3 regions of the Blautia luti genome follow, and region 3 is predicted to be linked to each of the others. Evidence: predicted binding sites of a transcription regulator. Region 3 holds the regulator's gene; each other region holds the start of a gene.

Evidence for each region. The regulator HrcA, encoded in region 3, represses chaperone genes, less so after heat shock. The targets are predictions, from matches to a motif close to TGTTAGCACTCNNNNNNNNNGAGTGCTAACA.
Region 1: a site for HrcA is predicted at 3,199-3,229, ahead of clpB (ATP-dependent chaperone ClpB). Genes of this name have one in related genera too.
Region 2: a site for HrcA is predicted at 2,121-2,151, ahead of R8695_RS16635 (Hsp20/alpha crystallin family protein). Genes of this name have one in related genera too.

Annotation. Positions count from the first base shown of each region.
Region 1 is NZ_AP028156.1:2,875,803-2,883,709, forward strand. It holds gene R8695_RS13310 (DUF4250 domain-containing protein) at 346-519, opposite strand; gene clpB (ATP-dependent chaperone ClpB) at 520-3,111, opposite strand; partial or broken gene R8695_RS17745 (helix-turn-helix domain-containing protein) at 3,357-3,926, shown strand; gene R8695_RS13325 (ABC transporter ATP-binding protein) at 4,130-5,869, opposite strand; gene R8695_RS13330 (ABC transporter ATP-binding protein) at 5,871-7,625, opposite strand; gene R8695_RS13335 (TetR/AcrR family transcriptional regulator) at 7,818-7,907, opposite strand, start outside.
Region 2 is NZ_AP028156.1:3,584,537-3,592,443, reverse strand. It holds gene R8695_RS16645 (sensor domain-containing diguanylate cyclase) at 76-1,527, shown strand; gene R8695_RS16640 (hypothetical protein) at 1,588-1,731, shown strand; gene R8695_RS16635 (Hsp20/alpha crystallin family protein) at 2,319-2,786, shown strand; gene R8695_RS16630 (Hsp20/alpha crystallin family protein) at 2,973-3,440, shown strand; gene R8695_RS16625 (DnaJ C-terminal domain-containing protein) at 3,563-4,717, shown strand; gene R8695_RS16620 (PfkB family carbohydrate kinase) at 4,815-5,018, shown strand; gene nudC (NAD(+) diphosphatase) at 5,079-5,927, opposite strand; gene R8695_RS16610 (phosphate-starvation-inducible PsiE family protein) at 6,005-6,436, opposite strand; gene R8695_RS16605 (hypothetical protein) at 6,486-7,451, opposite strand; gene R8695_RS16600 (serine hydrolase) at 7,492-7,907, opposite strand, start outside.
Region 3 is NZ_AP028156.1:2,695,916-2,703,822, forward strand. It holds gene dnaJ (molecular chaperone DnaJ) at 1-389, opposite strand, end outside; gene dnaK (molecular chaperone DnaK) at 414-2,294, opposite strand; gene grpE (nucleotide exchange factor GrpE) at 2,355-2,999, opposite strand; gene hrcA (heat-inducible transcriptional repressor HrcA) at 3,017-4,057, opposite strand; gene uvrB (excinuclease ABC subunit UvrB) at 4,211-6,211, opposite strand; gene R8695_RS12510 (GH36-type glycosyl hydrolase domain-containing protein) at 7,220-7,907, shown strand, end outside.

The sequences.
Region 1 (7,907 bases), 180 kb from region 3:
TAATATGCGCTTGTTTTTTACAGATGCAATTATATCATACAGCATACAAAAATCAATTGTGTGGATAGTGAATATTTATACTTTATTTCCTGTTTTTTTATACATTTTTTACATATTCCCTGATTATTTTCGTTTATATTTTAACGATTTAATCTTTTTTACTGATATTTTTTTGTACTGCCTTATCTATTTTTTAAGATTGTACTGATTTTGAAACACATGCCCCAATAACTGCTCCGCAGTTTATCACTTTTTTGCAATTAAAGCAGGGATCTTTCTTATATGCAATACGAAAAATGCTCCCCAACAGCAATTCCCGCTGTCAGAGAGCATTTCGCATATTTCTTATATGAACTGATTGGTCGCCTCATCATACTCATAGTCGATAGAGTGCATCTTCGCTACCAGTTCGTCTTTCTTTAATCCTCTGCATGTACAGAGTGCTTCCAGGGAATCATAGTAATCCCTGAGCTGAGTATTCACATAACTCAGCAGAATCATTGGATCTTTGGGTATCATTTAGTTTCCGTCCTTTACCGTAACAATGAATTCCCCATTCTGAACATCCAGCACCAGAGTATCACCTGCGTGAACATCTCCGGACAGAATCTTTCTCGCTGCAAGAGTTTCTACATATTTCTGCAGATAACGTTTCAGCGGACGTGCACCATATACCGGATCATAGCCATTCTCAATGACCTGATTCTTGGCTGCATCTGTCAGTTCCAGGGAAAGCTCCTGGTCTGCAAGACGTTTATCAAGCTCGCTGACCATCAAGTCTACTATCTTACCAATATTAGATTTTGTCAAGGGCTTGAACATAATTATTTCATCAAGACGGTTCAGGAATTCCGGACGGAAGTGACCTCTCAGGTCATCCATAACCTGACTCTGAGCCTCAGGTTTAATCTCACCATTCTCATCAATGCCATCCAGCAGATAAGGAGAACCGATGTTGGAAGTCATGATCAGAATTGTATTCTTAAAGTCAACGGTACGTCCCTGAGAGTCTGTAATACGACCATCGTCCAGTACCTGTAACAGTACGTTAAATACATCCGGATGTGCTTTCTCGATCTCATCAAAAAGTACAACACTGTATGGTTTACGGCGGACTGCCTCAGTAAGCTGACCGCCCTCCTCATATCCTACATATCCCGGAGGCGCTCCGATCAGTCTGGATACAGAATACTTCTCCATGTACTCACTCATATCAATTCTGACCATATTCTGCTCATCATCGAAAAGATTCTCTGCCAGAGTTTTGGCAAGCTCTGTCTTACCTACACCTGTAGGACCAAGGAACAGGAAGGAACCGATTGGTTTAGTCGGATCCTTGATGCCGGCTTTAGAACGAAGGATTGCATCTGTAACCCTCTTCACACCTTCATCCTGGCCTACAACTCTCTTGTGAAGCTGATCTTCCAGAGTGAGAAGTTTAGCTCTCTCGCCTTCTGTCAGTCTTGTTACAGGAATACCGGTCCATCTGGAAATGATCCTTGCGATCTCATCATCTGTAACTGCCTCATGTACCAGGCTTCTGTCGCCCTCTTTAACGCTCTTCTCTTCGATTTCCAGCTGCTGCTGTAATTTCGGAAGTTCACCGTACTGTAACTGTGCGGCCTTCTCCAGATCATAGTTCTGTTTTGCTTTCTGGATCTGCTTATTTACATCCTCGATCTGCTCACGAAGCTTCTGTAATTTCTCTACAGAATGCTTCTCATTATCCCACTGTGCTTTCTGGGTATTAAAGGTATCACGAAGCTCTGCCAGCTCCTTCTGAAGTGTTTCCAGACGTTCCTTACTCAGGTTATCTGTCTCTTTCTTCAGTGCAGATTCCTCAATCTCCAGCTGCATGATCTTACGGCGCTGTTCATCCAGCTCTGAAGGCATGGAATCCAGCTCTGTCTTGATCAGGGCACAGGCCTCATCCACCAGGTCAATGGCCTTATCAGGAAGAAAACGGTCTGTGATATATCTATGTGAAAGTGTAGCTGCTGCAACCAGCGCGCTGTCTGTGATCTTAACACCATGGAAGACCTCATATCTCTCCTTCAGACCACGAAGGATGGAAATGGTATCCTCCACTGTAGGTTCATCCACCATAACAGGCTGGAAACGACGTTCCAGAGCGGCATCTTTCTCAATATACTGACGATACTCATCCAGAGTTGTGGCACCGATACAGTGAAGCTCACCTCTGGCAAGCATAGGCTTCAGCATATTGCTTGCATCCATGGCTCCGTCAGTCTTACCTGCACCAACGATCAGATGTAACTCATCAATGAAAAGAATAATGTTTCCTTCACTCTTCTTTACTTCTTCAAGGACTGCTTTCAGACGTTCCTCAAACTCACCTCTGTATTTGGCACCTGCTACCAGAGCACCCATGTCCAGTGCAAAAATCTTCTTATCCTTCAGACCTTCCGGCACATCCTCTGCCACGATTCGCTGTGCAAGACCCTCGATTGCTGCAGTCTTACCTACACCAGGCTCACCGATGAGCACCGGATTGTTCTTGGTCTTACGAGAAAGGATTCTGATGATATTACGGATTTCTTCATCACGTCCGATCACAGGATCCAGCTTCTGGTTACGTGCCTTTTCGACTAAATCCTCGCCATATTTATTCAAAGTATCATAAGTAGCTTCCGGATTGTCACTGACTACACGCTGATTGCCTCGTACTGTAGAAAGTGCCTGCAGGAAACGCTCCTTAGTAATGCCAAATTCCTGAAACAGTTTCTTCATGCTTGGACTTGGATATCTCAACAAAGCAAGGAATAAATGCTCTACAGAGACATATTCATCACCCATTGCCTTGGCTTCATCCTCTGCACTGACCAGAGCCTTGTTCAGATACTGTCCGAAATGAAGCTCACCGCCAGATACCTTAACCCTGGCATCCAGTGCCTGATTCAGAGAATTTCTGAAATAATCCTTATCTATCTCCATCTTCTCGATCAGTTTAAGAATCAGGCTGTCTTCCTGTTCCAGCAGAGCATATAAAAGATGCTCCTCTTCAATCTCCTGGTTGCCAAACTGATAAGCAACCTTCTCCAGATCCTGGACAGCCTGTACGGATTTCTGTGTAAATTTACTGATATTCATAGGCTAACCCTCCTCTTATATGAGAAATATCTCTCCCACAGGAGAAATATGTTGTTTTCTTTGTTCTGCATGTAATATAACATATGTTGTTAGCACTGTCAAGAGGTGAGTGCTAATTTTTTGTAAAGAATTTGTGCACCCTTTTTTTCTGCTAATTTGTGTTATAACATGGACAAATAGTTATTCGTTTCTTGATTTTACTATCTTCAATGGATGTTTATCAGGACTAATGCAGAGGAGACTTTATGAATTTTAATCCGAAACTAAAAAAAATCCGGACATTCCGGAAAATGACACAAAAAGAACTGTCAGAGAAGATCGGACTGACCGATCAACATAGAATTGTACAATATGAAAAAGGGATTCGTGTTCCCAAAAAAGATCTGGTCGATAAAATGGCTAAGCCTCTTGATGTTAATCCTTATACCCTCTATGATACCTCTAGACGTGGCGCTTCCGAAATGATGGAACTGCTTTTCTGATTGGATGAATTTAATCCATCAGCCCTGCATCTGTTTCTTCCTCGGAAATTTCCCGGTGAAAAATGCAATGAAGTAGCAGACACTTCCGTTTACTACCATGACAATGATAGCTGGCCGGCTCATGCACCTGTCTGTATGTGGTTTGACTATGGGGTTCTGAATAATTTTCTGAAAGAATGGGGGGTTCGAATGGATGAACTGAAATCCGGTGAGATTACCAGAGATGAATATTTTGAGTGGAAAATCAACTGGCCGTATACCTGTGATGATTGTGGAAAGTTTGAACCTAAGAAACAATGGCGCTCTGCAAAATCAGAACTCAGTGAAACTTAGCAAAACTTAAATTCGCTGCATTTTTCCTCTTTGGCAAAAGAAAAAGCACTGTAAAACCAATAATCCCACGGTTTTCAGTGCTTTTTTCATATTACTTTATTGAATATCCCTCATTCTGCCTATATAAGTGAAACTTAGCGAAACTTAAATTAAATCTCTTTCAGACAATTCAATTTGGATATTCACCAACTGTGGATTATTTCTCAGTGCACCAGTTTCCAACTTACCGCCTGCTGCCTTGCATCCACAAATCTCTTATAAATACCTTCCTGCTTCATTAGTTGCCCATGTGTTCCCTGCTGCACAATTTTTCCTTTGTCAACAACCACAATCTGATCTGCATGTCTGACCGTTTTTAATCTGTGGGCAATCATAATAATCGTTTTTTCCTTTGTAAGCGCATCTACCGCATCCATCAGATCCTTTTCATTCTCCGGATCAACATTGGCCGTTGCCTCATCTAATATAACGATTGGGGCATCCTTCATGATTGCTCTGGCTATCGAAATACGCTGTTTCTCACCACCGGAAAGTGTGGCTCCGCCTTCTCCGATCACTGTGTTGTATCCATCTGGAAGTTTGCTGATGAAATCGTGACAGCACGCTTTCTTTGCCGCTTCCACCACTTCCTCATGGCTTGCATCCTGACGTCCGAATTTAATATTATTCTCAATGGTGTCTGCGAACAAATACACCGACTGAAATACAAATGAAAAATTACGCATCAGACTGTTCATGCTGTAGTCTTTTACATTCACATCTCCAAGTGTCACTTCCCCGGAATCCACATCCCAAAATCTGGCAATCAGATTGCAAAGTGTTGATTTTCCTCCACCAGACGGTCCAACAATTGCTGTCGTCGTTTTCTGTGGGATAGAAAGTGATACATCATCAATAATCTTCCGTTTGTCATAGGAAAATGAAACGTTAGAAAGTCTGATATCGTAATTTTCCGGATGGATCTCTTTGCCGTCGATATCCATGGTGTCCAGCTCCAGTATTGCATTTGCTTTATCTACACATACACTTACCACATGTAAGAGGGATGAATAATTTCCTGCGCATTCCAGACTGGAATAAAGCATAAATGCTGAGATTGTCATACCAATCGCATAGACCGCGCTCATGGTTCCATTGATATAAAAATATGCGCTGCCTGCTACGATCACAGCACCTGTGATTTTTGTTATCACACTTTGCAGAAAATGATAGGGAACAAACAACATCTCCATCTTTGTATTGATCTTTTCGCATGCTTCATTTGCATCATTTAATCTTTTCGCCTGTTTTCCAAGCAGATTGTATGATTTTACTTCTGATATTCCCTGCAGATACTCCATGATCTGGTTTACAAGCTCTGTATCGCATACCACTTTTTGCTCTGAATCTTTTTTACCCGCATTCTGCATCACGGAATTGACCCCAAAGAAAATAAGCACTCCTGCTGCAGCGATCAGTCCGATTCTCCAGTCAAAAATAAACAGCATAAGAATGATCATTGATGTTTCCAGAATTCCCTGCATTGTCAGCATAACCACTCTCGCAGCCACATCGCCAAGTATTTCCATTGTATTGGTTGTAATGGAAGAAATTTCCCCGATACTATTGGAATTAAAATACCCCATCGGCAAATATCGCAAATGCTCTGCAATCTTGATTCTCATAAAAGCACTTGCATTATATCCTCCCTCTGTCTGAAGCACTGTAGAGTATCTCTTGCAGATTACGTCGACTACAATTGCAAGAACCATAATCGCAACGGAGCCTCCAATATATTTTCCTGTCGGTTTCCCACTCAGCAGACCAATCAGTATGTACATAATAGCCGGAATCTTCATTGCTGAGGCAAGAGCCTCTATGAGTCCGATCACTATCGACAGTTTAAATTTATTGCCATTTTCCCTGCCTGAAAAACGAAAGAATTTTGCCAGAATCCCAAACATATCATTCTCCCTCCTTCACAGTATCTTTTACAGAAATATGGGCATTCCACATTTCCCTATAAAGCGGGCATGACACCAGAAGTTCCTCATGTGTGCCATGTGCTGTTACATTTCCATCATTTACAACAAAGATCTGGTCACTGTCCTTAACAGTAGAAAGTCTGTGTGCTATTACGATCAGGGTCTTCCCTGCTACCAGTTTTGCGATAGAATTCTGCAAAATTGCCTCATTTTCCGGATCTGTGTAGGCAGTTGCCTCATCAAGGAGCACGATCGGAGCATCCTTTAACATTGCTCTTGCAATGGAGATACGCTGCCTCTCGCCACCTGACAAATGCCCTCCTGCACCTCCTACAACCGTATCAAATCCATTCTCCAACTGCATGATAAATTCATAGCATCCGCTTTTCTTTGTCACCTCAACAACCTGTTCATCTGTAGCATCCGGATTTCCCTGCCGGATATTTTCACGGACCGTTTCATTAAACAGATAATTGTCCTGTGCAACATATGCAATTTTCCGGTTAAAGTCTGCAAGTGCCATTTTCTTTACATCAACTCCACCGATTTTAATACTTCCGGAATCCACATCCCACAGGGATGCGATCAGCTTTGCAATGGTTGACTTTCCGCTTCCGGAAGGTCCTACGATTGCATTTACCGTTCCTGCTTTCAACTCCATAGTTACTCCGTGCAGGATTTCTTTATCGTGATAACCAAATCTGACTTTTTCAAGCGTAACGGAATTATCTTTGGGAGCTCTTTCACTTTTCTCCGGACGTTCAAGCTCCGGCTGTTCCAGAATTCCCGCCACTTCACCGACGATTACTCCAATTTTTCCAAGATCATCTGTGTAAGATCCCACTGTAATCAACGGTCCAACGATTCCAAGTGATAAAATAATACAGATGACAAAATCAGGAACCGCAAGTGTTCCATTCGCTACATAATGTGCCCCCAACGGCAATACCGTAAGAAGCGTATAAGGTGTGACCACCATCATCAGTCCATGAAAAATCGAGCACCGTTTCATCCAGGAAATAAAGGAATCCGCATATTCAAAAGCCGCCTTTGTAAATTTGGCATAAGAACTTTCTGTCTTTCCAAATGCCTTGATTACTTCAATTCCGTCAATATATTCCACTGCCGCATCATTCAGATCTTTTGTTGTCTGAACTGTTCTTTCAAAACTTGGCTTATAATCCAGCATCATTCCAAAATAAGAGAAAAGTCCAACGATAACTGGAACCAAAGACCAGAGTGCCAGTCTCCAGTCTGTCAGAAAGAAATAAATTAAAATCACAACCGGCGCCAGCAGATTTGACGTGAATTCCGGGACAATATGCGCCAGTGTTGTCTCGATACTGTCGATTCTTTCCACCATGATATTCTTAAATGTGCCGGAGGATGTATCCTTTACATAACCAAGAGGTACCCGTGCCAGTTTGTCACAGCAGGATTTTCTTATATTTGCGAGTACTGCAAACGTCGCTTTATGCGACAATGCTGTCGAGAGTGAATGAAGCAATTCTGCAATGATAAACGACAATGCGATCAGAACCGCTTTTGCAAGATATGTTTTAAACTCCTTTTCACCATTTAAAAACAGCTTTACTACATCTGCAATAATAAAATACGGCAAAATCTTAAAAATCACATTTCCTATTGCAAGTAACACACTCCATACATAGGCAATTCTTTTTTGTCCGGCCCATGTCAGGATCCAGCTGACTGCCGACTTCTTTTTTTCTTTCACATCTGTTCACTCCTTACGTTCGTTTTATTGTTTCGTTTTATTGTTTTACCTTCTGTTAGTTCTCGCTAACCAGCATATAATAAAATAGGTGGTTTACTGGCATCAACCACCTGATATTATTATCCTGTCTGAACTTTATTCAGAAATCCAGAACCTGTAACACACATAACCTATTCGGAATTCCTGCATCAGTTATACTGGAAATTCAATATTCCACAATCGTTCCCAGCCACCTGTATTAAATTCTTTCAGTTGATGTACATTTTTCTTTGCAGTCTCCCT
Region 2 (7,907 bases), 890 kb from region 3:
ACCGGTTGAACCGGTGGTTGCTGATTAAGAGGACATTATAATTACATACAGTGAAAATATATAGAGGAAAACAACATGAAGACAATCATAAAGTATGAACTGGTCATAAATGAAGCACTTAGATCTGCACTTAATTACAATACACCTGACGAGCAGATTAATGAATTTATCCGCTTTTTCGGCAGACATATCGGTTCTGACAGAATATATATTTTCGAAGATTGTAAAGAAAGACATGGTACAGACAATACATATGAATGGTGTGCACAGGGAGTAATTCCCGAGATAGACAGATTGCAGAATGTCGATATGGATATAATAAAATGGTGGTATGATACGTTTTCCAAAGGTGAAAGTATCATTATCACTGATATAGAAGATATCAAAGAAGAACATCGCGTATCGTATGATATGTTAAAAGCGCAGAATGTGAGAAATGTGGTGGTGTGCCCTTTGCGTTATAAAGATGAGATAAGTGGTTTTTTCGGTGTGGATAATCCTCCAAAGAGTGATTACAGGGGGCTTACTACTTTCCTGGATATGATAGGAACGCTTCTTATCTCATTTCTGAAAATGCGTAATTCATTTATAAAGTCAAATAAAGAGGCGAAGCTCAGCAGTTATTCATCGCTTTCCAAAATCTATATATCTATGCATTTGGTTGATGTGCAGACAAAAAGATATCATATTATAAAAATGACAGATCAGATTGCGGAATATTTGGGAAAAGATTTTAAAATGGGAGAATATGAAATCAGAGATGATTTTTGCGGACATATCAATGGTATTGCTGAGAAAATGTGTATAGAATCACAACTTCAGGAATCGCTGGAGTTTGTAGATATCAGTACGTTGGAAGAACGGCTTATTGGGGAAAACAGCATAACACATGAATTTACAGATAAAATATTAGGTTGGTGCCGAAGCAGATTTATTCCTGTAGATTACGATGAAAATGGAAGACTTTTGCATGTACTTTTCTGTATTGAGTGTATAGAAGAAGAAAAAAAGCGTGAGAACAGACTGATTTATCTGGCGCGGACAGATCTTATGACAGGATTATGTAATCGTGGAAGCGGAGAAAAAAAGATTACTGAATTTTTAAGGAGAAAAACAGGAGGATTGCTTTGTTTGATCGACTGTGACAAATTTAAATCCATCAATGACACTTATGGACATTCTGTAGGAGATAAGGTAATCATAGCCGTTGCGGAGAAGCTACAGAAAACATGTCGTGACAGTGATGTGGTTTTGCGCCTCGGTGGTGATGAGTTTGCCATGTTTGTACCGGGAATGCTGGAACAGAGTGTAGCAGAGAAATTTTTTGAGAGGTTTTTTGAAAACATCCGACAGATTGATATCGTAGAGATGCAGGGGAAGAACGTAGAAATAAGCCTGGGTGCGTGTTTTTATGATGGATATGAAGAGGTTTCTTTTGATCAGCTATACAAAAAGGCTGACAGGGCAATGTATCAGAGCAAAAAACAGAAGGGCTGCAGTGCTGTAATTTACGGGGAGGAGAGGTAAAAATTCTGGAAGATTCCCGGTTATGAGCTGCGTAGCGAAACATAACAAAATGAGGGGTCTATGAAAGAAAAGAAAGTAATTGATTATACCAGAACCTATCGAAGAATTGAGGCAGATAAAAAGAAATGTATTCTGTATATTGTTATACTGCTCCTGCATGGTTTTCTGCTTATGTGGACTCAGATCGATGATCTGACAGGATGATCTGTAAGATGTGTGTCGGTGTTTAAAGAAATATGAACCGCGTATGTATGTAGGAATCCGTTCAGAAACTTATTCTCTGTTTGGAAAAATCAGCTATCTCAGTGCAGGAACCGTATATCCGGGAATACAGATAAGCCTTGAAACCATTCCTGTGCAGGCACATCGTGGTTTCAGGCTTTTGCCCCTGGCATCGTTTATATGAAAGAAAAATAAAAACCGGATTTATACTATGTACATGATTTTGCGCAGAGTGAATAAACTAATACTAAAGAAAACAAGGGGTACTGCTAAAAGGCGGTACCTCTTTTCGACATAAGAAAACGAAAACTGTTTTGCAATTTATCAAGGCTTCACAAAGGGTTTACAAAATCACAAAGTTTTCACAAAAAAATTAGCACTCACCTCTTGACAGTGCTAATAATAAGTGTTATATTACAGCTAGAACAAAGGAAGGGGAACAAAAAGAGAACAAAGAAATAAGTTCTATGAGATTCCTGATAACCTAAGTTCCAAAGAAACAAGGTAAAGATGCATAACAGAGAGTCCATCATATATAGATGGACGGTATAGAAAAGGAGAGATGACTTATGTTGATGCCTAGTATTTTTGGAGAAAATTTATTTGATGACTTTTTTGGAGATTTTCCATTTTATTATGATGACAGAGCAATGAAAGATACAGAGAAGAAACTTTACGGACGCAGAGCCAGCCATATAATGAAAACCGATATCAAGGAAACTGATAAGGGCTATGAACTGGTTGTAGATCTTCCGGGATTTACCAAAGATGAAGTAAAGGCTGATCTGGAGAATGGTTATCTGACTATCAGTGCAGAGAAAGGCCTGGACAAAGATGAGCAGGAGAAAGAGACAGGACGTTATATCCGTAAAGAACGTTACGCAGGTGCCTGCAGCCGTAGCTTCTATGTAGGCAAAGAAGTTGAGAAAGAAGACATTAAAGCAGAATTCAAACATGGTATCCTCACATTATTTGTACCAAAGAAAGAAGCAAAACCAGCAGTAGAACAGAAGAAAACAATTGCTATTGAAGGCTGATGAATAAATATTCTGACTGACCCGTTAAGGGTCAGCCAGAGATTAAAAACAGATATAAAAAACAAAAGTTTACACTAAAAGATTGAAGATAAAAGGTTGAAAAAACCTGTAGAGATAGATTTGGAAAGTAAATCTGGCGAACAGATTTGACATATATAAAATATATTAGAAAAGGAGATATGACTTATGTTAATGCCTAGTATTTTTGGAGAAAATTTATTTGATGACTTTTTTGGAGATTTCCCATTCTATTATGATGACAGAGCAATGAAGGATGCAGAGAAGAAGCTTTATGGACATAAAGCAAATCATGTAATGAAAACCGATATCAAGGAAATGAGCAATGGATATGAACTGATCGTTGATCTTCCTGGATTTAAGAAAGATGAAGTCCACGCAGCACTGGAAAATGGTTATCTGACCATCAGTGCAGAGAAAGGTCTGGATAAAGATGAGCAAGAGAAAGAAACAGGACGTTATATCCGCAGAGAACGTTATGCAGGTGCCTGCAGTCGTAGCTTTTATGTAGGTAAGGAAGTACATCAGGACGACATCAAAGCAGAATTCAAACATGGTATCCTGACATTATTTGTTCCGAAGAAAGAAGCAAAGCCAGCAGTGGAACAGAAGCACAGCATCTCCATTGAAGGATAATAGATGTTAAGTTACAGCAACGGGAGGTCAAATCTTTTGGCTTCCCGTTGTTTGCATAATGAGGATTGCAGAAATATGAAGTGTGGAATGATTGCATTAGAATGTGTTTATGAGGGAAGGTGATGATATTGAAAAGAGACTATTATGAAGTTCTGGGCGTGAACAAAAACGCGGATGCAGCAACGATTAAGAAAGCATACAGAAAACTGGCAAAGAAATATCATCCGGACAGCAATGAGGGAAACGCTTCGGCAGCAGAGCATTTTAAGGAAGTAAATGAAGCCTATGATGTTCTGAGTGATGAGAAGAAGCGTAAACTATATGACCAGTTCGGCCACGCTGCTTTTGAAGAAGGCGCCGGTAATTATGGAAACGCACAGGGCAGCCCGTTTGGCAGTGGATTTGGCGGAACACAGGGCAATCCTTTTGGCGGCGGTTTCCATGGCTCGTACAGTGATGGCAATGGTTATCATGAATATCATTTTGAAAATGGCGAAGATATGGATGATATCCTGAAGAACATTTTTGGTGGTGGATTTAAGAAGAGTAAATCATCCGGTGGCTTTGGAAGCAGCGGCTTCGGTGGCAGTGGATTTCACGGAAGTGGTTTTGGTGGATTCGGAAGCAATGGAACTGGCGGCTTCGGCAGTGGCTTTAGTACAGGTGGAAGTGATTTCCGCAGTCATGGCTTTAGCGGTTCTTACAGCAGTAAAGGTGAGGATCTTCATGCGGAGGTTACTGTCAGCTTTGATGAAGCTGCTTTTGGCGGTAAGAAGGTTATTCGCCTGCAGAGCAGCAACGGTGGTGTCCAGAATTATGAAGTCAATATTCCGGCAGGTATTGAATCCGGTAAGTCTATCAGACTTAAAGGAAAAGGATATCCGGGAGTGGGCGGATGTGAGGCCGGTGATTTGCTTCTGAAAGTAAATGTTCAGGATAAACCTGGATACAGACGGGAAGGCAGAGATGTTTATACAACTGTAAATATTCCATTTACAACTGCTGTATTTGGCGGTGAAGCGAAAGTTCATACCATCTACGGTGATGTTCTCTGCAATATTAAACCGGGTACACAGTCGGGAACTAAGATCCGTTTAAGAGGAAAAGGTATCGTAGCGATGAATAATCCGTCTGTCCACGGCGATGAATATGCAACCGTACAGATTCAGGTACCAACCAACCTCACACCTGAAGCCAGACGCAAACTGAAAGAATTCGAACAGGAATGTAGCAAAACCTATAGAGGTCGCGGATTCGGTAATGGGAGTGCTGCCTAATTATTCTAATCTGAATTACATTTCAGAAATCGATGCTTTTAAATCCAAAAATTGGAGGTATTGTTTATGACTGAGGAAATCTCTTGCGCAAAAGGGAATGTCAGTAAAAGAAATTGCAGATGTTTCCCAGAAGTCCGGCTGCGGTGATTCCATGGCAGGAGGACTGGCTGTTGCACTGGAAAGAAATTATACGCCGCAGGAAGCATTGAAGTTCGCAGTGGCAGTAGTATCTGCCAATGCTCTTTCTCCGAATAAGGGAGATTTCAAATCTGAATATGTAAGAAGATTTTGTCCGAAGTGACTGTAAAAAGATTATAATAGCAACAGGCTGTATGTGTGGAAACATACAGCCTGTTTGTGTTTATCTGGGCTCTTTTCCAGCGCGGAAGAGCATCATCATTTCTTTGGTCAGGCTGATGTTGTTGCCCTGATCGGGGATTTTGTTCCGTTCTACCCACTGGGCCATGGAGAGTTCTTCGTGATCGACAGTGAGAGTATCATCGCCGTCTACGTCGCAAAAGAATCCGAAAAGAAGGGAACCACTGAAAGACCATGGCTGGCTTTTATAGTAGCGGAGATTCTTGACCTTCAGTCCCACTTCCTCCATAACTTCTCTGTGGACTGTTTCCTCAATGGTTTCGCCGATCTCTGCAAAGCCTGCGATCAGGGCGTAGCGTTTGAATCTGCGGCCTTCGTATTTGGACAGGATGATCTTATCGCCGTTGGTAATTCCTACGATAACTGCAGGACACAGAACCGGGTATTCGTGATTTCCGCAGGAGGGGCATTCCATCATACGCTCTTTCTGGCTGTGGATCATAGGTTTGCCGCAGCAGCCGCAGAACTGGCGCTTATTGTACCATTGGTAAAGCTGATGGCCTGTAATTCCTGCGAATGCCAGGTGCTGGGGGTGTGCAGTGCGCAGCACACGGACATCCTGAAATCCATAATCCGGAAGCAGGGAAGCGTCCAGATGGGGGATCAGATAGAAACGCTGGTCGTCAACGGAAAACAGGTAGATATAATTACTGTAGAGATTTTCTGTTTTGCCTTCTAATTCCTGAAAACGGGGAAAAGAGATGGCTTCTTCACGTTCCTGCCGTGGAAGAAGGATGCTTCCTTTCTCATAGACCAGAATGAAGCTGTCTTTGTCCGGCTGGGACGGTCTGTATTCGTTGTGATAAGTATGTGGCGCAATATCCTGAATCATAATGTAATAGTCCTTTTCTGAAAAAATATACCATATACAGTTCGAAAAATACATTGTTATAACAACATATCAGAAAATTATTCGTCTTTGTGCCTCCGTGAATTCATATCGTCATTATCCGTCATGAGATATTTTCGGATGGCGAAAAGGACTGCGATGCTGATCACACCCAGGAGCGTTTCACTGGGTCCGAGATGTTCCACCACCATCTGACGGGCAGTGGCGAACATCAGTACCTCTACAACTGTCTGGGCGGAATGCTGGCAGAGCATTTTTACAAACTCTACGCCTACTACCAGAGATAGTGCCTGGGAAAGGAAACTGGTGAAAAATTCCGTATCCATAGTCGGCACAGAGGTGGCTGCCACTTCCATGATCAGGCGGATGCCGGACAGAGCGATCACCACCAGAATGATAATGGAAAGGACGATTTCCGTGTAACGTGAAATATTATAAATGATTTCGTTGAAATGTTTACGTATGGTATGGTTTACCTGTCTTTTTGGCATAATTTATGAACTCTTTCTTTAAAATTTTTCGTGGGCAAAAGGATGAAATTTAATACAGATAGTCTTTATTTACATATCCGTAATTCATAAGCCGTGGGGAATACACGTACCAGTACTGGGAGTCATTAGAATCGATCAGCTGGACTGTGTCGCCGGTGTTCAACTGACCGATCTCATTGGAGGTATCATATGCCTTGGCGTTGCGCAAAGCAAGATATCCTTTGCTTACGTGGACAGTTTTGGTGGCATAGGCTGTTCCACCTGTGAGGTAATCTTTATTTACAAAACCGTTCAGATCATATTTCGGAGAGTAGACATACCAGTACTGGGAATCGCTGGTATCCATTAACTGGACTGTGTCACCGGTGTAAAGTTCCCCCAGTTCGTTGGAGGAATCATATGCCTTCATACTGCGAAGAGCCAGATATCCTTTGTCCACATGGACGGTTCGTGTCTCGCCGAAATATCCTGTGCTGCTTCCGGAACTGCCGCCGTAGAGATAGTCTTTATTAACATATCCGTAGGAATTCAGCTTGGGAGAATATACATACCAGTAAGAGGGATCGCTGCTGTCAGAAACACATACTGTATCGCCGGAGTAAAGCTGGCCGATCTCGTTGGAGGAATCGAAGGCTTTCGCGCTGCGGAGGGCCAGATATCCTTTGTCCACGCTTACGGTCCAGTTGGAATTGGAATAACTGGGGGAAGAGGATACTACAGCGTCCAGGTAATCGTTATTGACATAGCCGTATCTGTCATATTTCGGAGAGTAAACATACCAGTATCCGGTAGCTCCGGTGTAATCTGCTACTTCTACCAGATCGCCGGTGTAAAGTTCTCCGATCTCATTGCTGGTATCGAAAGAGGTATCATTTCTCAGTGCCAGATATCCGGTGGCTACGTTTACGCGAAAGGTGTTGGATGATGCCTGAACATCAGCGGAATTTCCGGGAACAGAGACTGCCAGGGCAGCTGCAGCCAATAGTGTTAAAACTTTTCTTTTCTCTTTCATCATAGGAATCCTCCTTTTTTAATAATTCGTGCTGTTAACGGAATCAGTTGTAGTAATCGTAAATTTCTCTGCTGAGTGAAGCAATGGTATTCTGTGCAGCAGAGGTGTCTGAGAGATTCTGGGACATGAATACGATCACCAGGTCATTCTCGGAATCATAGATGATCCCGGCGTCATTTTCTACATTGGAAAGTTCGCCTGTTTTGTTGGCTGTTTTTACATCCTGGGGAAGCTGGGCTGGAATCTTGTTTCTTCTGGTCTGGGCTTTCAGCAGGGTGTACATATCAGAAGCATGTGGGTAATCCGAATCTTCTTCCTCATAGATCTCCTGGAGAAAATGTGCACAGTCATCTGTGGATGTATAGTTGTCTCCCTGTGTATTATCTGCCAGAAGCAGGCGCCCCATACTTGTTTTCGTATAATCGTGGGCCTGGCAGAAACTGTTTACAGCCTGCATTC
Region 3 (7,907 bases):
CGTGCACGAAGGTTTGCTCCCTTCATCGGACCATTATTGGCGCGCCTGCTTCTGCCGCCGCCTCCAAATAAATCGCCGAAAATATCGCCGAAGATATCACCCATGTCAGCACCGTTGAAGTCAAAACCTCCAAAGCCGCCGCCAGCACCGCCACCACCGTTTTCAAATGCTGCATGGCCAAACTGGTCATACTGTCTTCTCTTATCCGGATCACTCAGGATGGTGTAAGCTTCTGTCGCTTCTTTAAATTTCGCTTCAGCCTCTTTATCACCCGGATTTACATCCGGGTGATACTTTTTGGCTAACTTACGATATGCTTTTTTAAGTGTTGCGTCATCGGCGCTTTTGTCCACGCCTAAGACTTCATAATAATCTCTCTTATCAGCCATGATTATTTATTCCTATGCTCTCAATTAAACTTCTTTGTAGTCAGCATCTACAACGTCATCGTTGCTGCTTCCTGTATTTGTGCTTCCTGCTGCGCCGCCGCCCATGTTCATATCAGGACCAGCCTGGCCGCCTGCCTGCTGTGTCTGCTCATACATCTTAGCGAACAGTTTCTGTGCACTTTCCATCATCTTCTCCTGAGCAGCTTTGATATCAGCTACCTGAGAGTCTGTCAGTTCTTCTGAATTTGCATTCTGAGCAAGTAAATCTTTCAGTGCATTCAGATCTGCTTCTACAGCAGCTTTATCGTTGGCATCAATCTTATCGCCAGCTTCTTTCAGTGCATTCTCAACCTGGAATACCATGGAATCAGCATTGTTTTTTGTATCGATTGCTTCTTTACGTTTCTTATCCTGTGCTTCGAATTCAGCAGCTTCTTTGACTGCTTTGTCGATGTCGGAATCAGACATGTTAGAACCAGCTGTGATTGTGATGTGCTGTTCTTTACCTGTTCCAAGATCCTTAGCGGATACATTTACAATACCGTTTGCATCGATATCGAATGTAACTTCGATCTGCGGAACACCACGACGTGCTGGCGGGATTCCATCCAGACGGAACTGACCAAGAGATTTGTTGTCTTTCGCAAACTGACGCTCACCCTGTACAACGTTGATATCTACTGCTGTCTGGTTGTCTGCTGCTGTTGAGAAAATCTGGCTCTTTCTTGTAGGAATAGTTGTGTTTCTCTCGATCAGTCTTGTTGCAATACCACCCATTGTCTCGATGGACAGTGACAGTGGTGTAACATCCAGAAGAAGGATATCGCCTGCGCCTGCATCACCAGCAAGTTTACCACCCTGGATAGAAGCACCAAGTGCTACACATTCATCCGGGTTCAGGTTCTTACTTGGCTCTTTGCCTGTTAACTGTCTTACTTTATCCTGTACAGCCGGGATACGGGAAGATCCACCAACCAGAAGTACCTGGCCAAGTTCAGATGCTGTGATACCTGCATCAGAAAGTGCACGACGTACCGGTTCAGCTGTCATTTCTACTAAGTCATGTGTTAATTCATCGAATTTAGCTCTTGTAAGGTTCATGTCGAAGTGTTTCGGGCCTTCTGCTGTAGCTGTAATGAATGGCAGGTTGATGTTTGTAGTTGTTGCGGAAGAAAGTTCCTTCTTAGCTTTCTCTGCAGCTTCTTTTAATCTCTGAAGTGCCATCTTATCGTTGCTTAAGTCAACACCTTCTGCTTTCTTGAACTCAGAAAGCATGTAGTCTGTAATCTTCTGGTCGAAGTCATCACCACCCAGACGGTTGTTACCAGCTGTAGAAAGAACCTCGATAACACCATCACCGATTTCAATGATAGATACATCGAATGTACCACCACCTAAGTCGTATACCATGATTTTCTGTTCTTTTTCATTATCAAGGCCATAAGCAAGAGCTGCTGCTGTAGGCTCGTTGATGATACGTTTTACTTCAAGGCCAGCGATCTTACCGGCATCTTTTGTTGCCTGACGCTGAGCATCGTTGAAGTATGCAGGAACTGTGATAACTGCTTCTGTAACTTTCTCACCGAGGTATCCTTCTGCATCTTTTTTCAGTTTCTGAAGAATCATAGCGGAAATTTCCTGTGGGGAATATTTCTTGTCGTCGATTGTTACACGGTAGTCAGTACCCATCTCTCTTTTAATGGAAGAGATTGTTCTCTCTGCGTTTGTTACTGCCTGACGTTTTGCAGGTTCACCTACAAGACGTTCTCCTGTTTTTGTGAAAGCGACAACAGATGGTGTTGTTCTTGCGCCTTCTGTATTTGCGATAACTGTTGGCTGTCCACCTTCCATTACGGCTACACAGCTGTTTGTTGTACCTAAGTCAATACCAATGATTTTTCCCATAATCTTGTTCCTCCTGTTTATTTTCAACTAGATTTGATATATTCTATATTTTCATGTAAATTAGTTGGCTACTTTTACCATACTGTGACGGACTACGAAATCCTTGTAAGTGTAGCCCTTCTGGAATTCTTCTACCACAATATTCTCACCGGCTTCTTCGTCCTCCACATGCATTACTGCGTTATGGAAGTTCGGATCAAATTCCTTACCGACTGCCTCGATTGGTTTCACACCCAGCTCATCCAATGTTGTGATCAGCTGTTTGTAGATCATCTTCATGCCATCCGCGAAAGAATCTCCTTCAGGTGCCTGTGCAAGGCCTCTTTCGAAGTTATCCACAACCGGGAGGATTTTCTCAACGATATCCTTGGCTCCGATGATGTACATGCTGGATTTCTCTTTCTCCGTTCTCTTACGGAAGTTATCGAACTCAGCCATGTTTCGTTTCAGTCTGTCTGTAAGTTCTTCGATCTGCTGTTCAAATTTATCTTTCTCTTTTTTCTTCTTGCCGAAGAAAGAAGTTTTTGATTTGCTTTCTTTTTTGTCATCCTGGGAAGCTTCTTCGTCTCCATCCTCTACTGGGATTTCCTCTGCTTCAGCTTCACCGTTCTCTACAACTTCAGGTTCATTCTCAACAATTTCTTCTGTTACAGGAGTCTCTGTTGTTTCTTCTTCCTGAGCTGTGTTCTTTGTTTCTTCTGACACTATCTATTACCGCCTTTCTAACTCTCTTTCTTAATCAGTTCGTCCAGCTGGACTTTCAAAGCCTTCAGGCTGTCAACTACATTTGCATAATCCATACGCTTCGGACCGATGATACCAATGGTACCATGCATTCCTTTTCCAAGTTCGTAAGTAGCTGTCACCACACTGCAGTCTTTCATGGTCTGCACCGGCATCTCATCACCAATGTACACCTGAATTCCTGTGTTCTCGGTATCAGACATTCTCTCTTTCACCAGGTCTACCAGATCCTGCTTCTCTTCAAATGCTGAAATCAACTCGCTCGCTTTGCTTGTGTCTGCAAGCTCCGGATACTTGAAAATGTTGGTTGCTCCTGAAGTATATATCTGCATATCGTCTTCGTCTACCTGGATGGTGTCTGCCACTGCATCAAGGACTGTGCCAACCACAGAGCCATGTACACCTGCCTGTTCTTTCAGGCGGGCGATCATTCCCAGGTTGATATCCTGAATGGGCACCCCATTTAAGTTGGTGTTAAGAAGAAGATTTAATTTCAGGATTGTCTGATCGTCCATCTCCTCATCCAGATTGATGATCTGGTTTCGGATGACATTGTTATCACTCACTACTACTGCTACAAGCTGAAGGGGTGTTACGCGGGAAAGCTGGATGAATTTAATCTTGCTTCCGCTGTACTGTGGAACAGAGATCATGGTTGCATAGTTGGTATTGGAGGCCAGTACCTTTGCTACCTGCTTCAGCATTTTATCCAGTTTGTCAGTTTTCTCTATCATGAGATCCTTGATTTCCTGAACCTCTGATTCCTTTTCTTTCATCAGCTCGTCTACGTAGAGGCGATAACCTTTATCAGAAGGAATTCTTCCGGCTGAGGTGTGGGGCTGTACGATATATCCCATATCTGTCAGGTCTGACATCTCATTCCGGATGGTGGCAGAGCTTACATTTAAATCTGCAAACTTGGAAATGGTCCGGGAACCCACCGGTTCGCCTGTTTCCATGTAGGTTTTGATGATGGCTTTTAGTATTTTCTTTTTACGATCATCTAATTCCTGATCCATGAAATTCCACTCCTTTACTGCCTTTGTTTTTTGGTTTGTTAGCACTCATGTTTCAGGAGTGCTAACACCTTATGCTCATAAGATAGCACTCTTGATTTGGTTTGTCAATATTATTTTGTGAATTTTTTGTTATTTTACAAACAATGGGAATTATTATTTATCCAGAGTATCCAGGTTCTTTTTCAGGTCGATCATTTTATCGCGGAGTTCGGCGGCTTGTTCGAAGTTGAGGTCTGCAGCTGCGGCGCGCATTTGTTTTTCTACCTGGGCGATGAGTTTGGTGAGTTCTTTGCGGGTCATGGACTCTGGGTCTTTCTGAAGTCGGACTTCAGTTTCGGCTACTGCTTTGGATACGGCGATGAGGTCGCGGACTGCTTTTTTGATAGTAGTCGGAGTGATTCCGTGTTCTTTGTTGTAGGCTTCCTGAATGGTTCGGCGGCGGTTGGTTTCGGTGATGGCTTTGTTCATGGAATCGGTCATATTGTCTGCGTACATGATTACGTGGCCTTCGCTGTTTCGTGCAGCTCGTCCGATGGTCTGGATGAGGGAGGTTTCAGAACGGAGGAAACCTTCTTTATCTGCATCCAGGATTGCTACCAGGGTGATTTCCGGGATGTCCAGGCCTTCTCGAAGGAGGTTGATTCCTACCAGTACATCAAAAACATCCAGACGCATATCCCGGATGATCCGGGCACGCTCTAAGGTATCGATATCAGAATGGAGATAGCGAACCCGTATTCCTACTTCTTTCATATATTCTGTCAGGTCTTCTGCCATTCGTTTGGTAAGAGTGGTGATCAGGATTTTGTGTTTCTTTGACACTTCTTTGTTTACTTCTCCGATCAGATCATCAATCTGGCCTTCAATGGGGCGGACTTCTACTTTCGGATCCAGAAGTCCGGTTGGACGGATGATCTGTTCTGCGCGGAGGAGTTCGTGATCATACTCATATTGTCCCGGAGTGGCGGATACAAACATTACCTGATCCAGTTTGGATTCAAATTCTTCGAAGCTTAAGGGGCGGTTGTCTTTGGCTGAAGGAAGCCGAAATCCGTAGTCTACCAGTGTCTGTTTCCGGCTCTGGTCACCGGCGTACATTCCTCCTACCTGAGAGACTGTAATATGAGATTCATCTATAATAAGTAAGAAGTCATCTCCAAAATAGTCCAGCAGTGTGTATGGCGGCTGTCCGGGCTTTAATCCTGACAGATGTCTGGAATAGTTTTCGATTCCTGAACAGAATCCTGTTTCTTTCATCATTTCAATGTCGAAATTGGTGCGTTCTGAGATTCGCTGAGCTTCCAGAAGCTTGTCTTCACTTTTGAAATACTCTACACGTTCTTTTAATTCTTCTTCTATGGCTACAGCTGCTCTCTGGATCTGTTCTGCTGGCACTACATAGTGGGATGCAGGAAAGATACTGATATGAGAACGCTGGCATTTGATTTCTCCTGTCAGTACATCAATTTCTGAAATACGGTCAATCTCATCTCCGAAAAATTCTACTCTCACAGCTGTATCGGAGCTATTGGCAGGGAAAATTTCCAAAGTATCTCCGCGGACACGGAAGGTGCTTCGGTGGAAGTCCATCTCATTTCTGGTATATTGAATGTCGATCAGTTCCCGGATCACCTCATCCCGGTCTTTGGTCATTCCCGGACGCAGGGAAATCATCATGTCAAAGAATTCCTGAGGGGAACCCAGTCCGTAGATACAGGAAACGGAGGAAATGACCACTACGTCTTTCCGCTCTGACATTGCGGCTGTGGCAGAGAGACGGAGTTTGTCAATTTCGTCATTGATGGAGGAATCTTTAGCAATATAGGTGTCTGAGGACGGGACATAAGCCTCCGGCTGATAGTAGTCATAATAGGAGACAAAATATTCCACTGCGTTCTCAGGGAAGAATTCTTTCATCTCTCCGTAAAGCTGTGCTGCCAGTGTTTTATTGTGCGCAAGTACCAAAGTTGGTTTGTTGAGCCGGGCAATGACATTCGCCATAGTGAAGGTCTTACCGGAACCTGTAACACCAAGCAAAGTCTCAAACTGGTTGCCTTCCTTGAAGCCCCTGACCAGTTTTTCGATTGCCTGAGGCTGGTCACCGGTGGGTTTGTATTCGGAGTGTAATTTGAAGATTTGTTGTGAATTTTGCACAAAAGCACCTCCTGATTTTTATATCAAAAAAGTTCATCTATCAGGCAGAAATTCGTCGAAGCGCATTTCCTGATTTTACCCGAATACACCTCTCGACGAATTTTGTTCACCACCTGACATTTTATAGACTGGTAAAAAGTAGTAAAACTAACGTGGACGAATTAACACTCAAATGTAAAAAATATTATATCATGGAAATTTGAAATTGTATATATGATGCGAACATTAGTTCTTTAAAAATTTATCTACATTTATCATTGTATCCAGAACAATTATCCCATCGTTTATCATACTTTATATGGTGTTGTTTTGTATTATTTAATCAATATATAGTATAAAAATCAATATCAAGATACTAAGAAACGAAATTTCAGACAAATGTATGAGCATATTACAGCAGACTCATTGTCATATCATATATGCAGCTTCTTCCTATAATTCAGAATCAGAAGATTTCTTGGGTTCTCCCAGCTTTAACAACGGATTATTTTGAATTGACTTGCTTACTTAATGTACATCGTTCGTTTGGCTCAGACCTGGGAGTATATAAGAGAATTTATGCCTACTATATGAATTTTAAGAAAATAGATATTAATGCAGCAAAGAATTTTTTAGAAGGAATCTATACTTCCGTAACTTTAGCTGAGCTTTCTTTAAGGTTATAGCTTAAGCTGCTTTTCGGGTATATTATAATTTCCACCAAAATGTCAGATTCATGACCTCATTGTGTTCTTTTTATATACAGACAGATTTTGTCATTTAATAAGGAAATCTTTCCTAAAATCATGATCTTTCTGTTTTTTTATTAGTATTTTTGTATAAAAAGTACCATTTTTCTATAAATCAGCCAGATGAATATTCGTAATCTGATTCATTACCTGCTCATATATTTTTCTGAAATTGTGTTATTTTATGTCATGATTCTGATACTTACTTCATGTTTCTTATTTCCGAAAGATCTCAGTTCCGATATAATTTCCATACAATATTTATGGAAGGAGAAAAAAGTTGAAACATATTAAGTTTATTGATAATCATGGAAGCTTTTGTATAAACAGACCGGAAAATACCAGTTATCTTTATTTTCCTCTTGCATCAGAAACAGGTCTGAAAAGCTCCGTCACACCAGATCTTGGAGGTGACAGCAAGATCAATCAGGACACCTTCCTGCTGGAACCAGTCAGTTCCGAAAATCTTCATAACAACCGTTCTTCCAGAAATTTCTGGATCGTAAAGGAAGGACATGCCCCTTATTCAACAACAGGTGCTTCCGCGCAGCAGGAGGCAGACCGTTTTACCAGTAGACAGGAAGACAGTGAACTGACCGCCGGATTTATGTGGCAGACTCTGAAAAGAACTTCCAGAGAACTTGGGCTCATCTCCACAGTTACTTCTTTTATCCCCAAAAGTGATAATGTGGAGATTATGTATGTGACGGTTGAAAACCAGACAGATACTGTACAGAAATTTACTGCATATGGTGCAATTCCTGTTTACGGAAGAAGTGCGGATAACATTCGTGATCATCGAAATGTCACTTCCATGCTCCATCGTATCGAGACAACAGAACATGGAATCGACGTCTGCCCCACCATGTCATTTGACGAGCGGGGACATCAGCCAAATCATAAAATCTATTATGTAAATGGCTGTTCCGGAAAAGGTGAAAGTCCGATTTCCTATTATCCGACTGTAG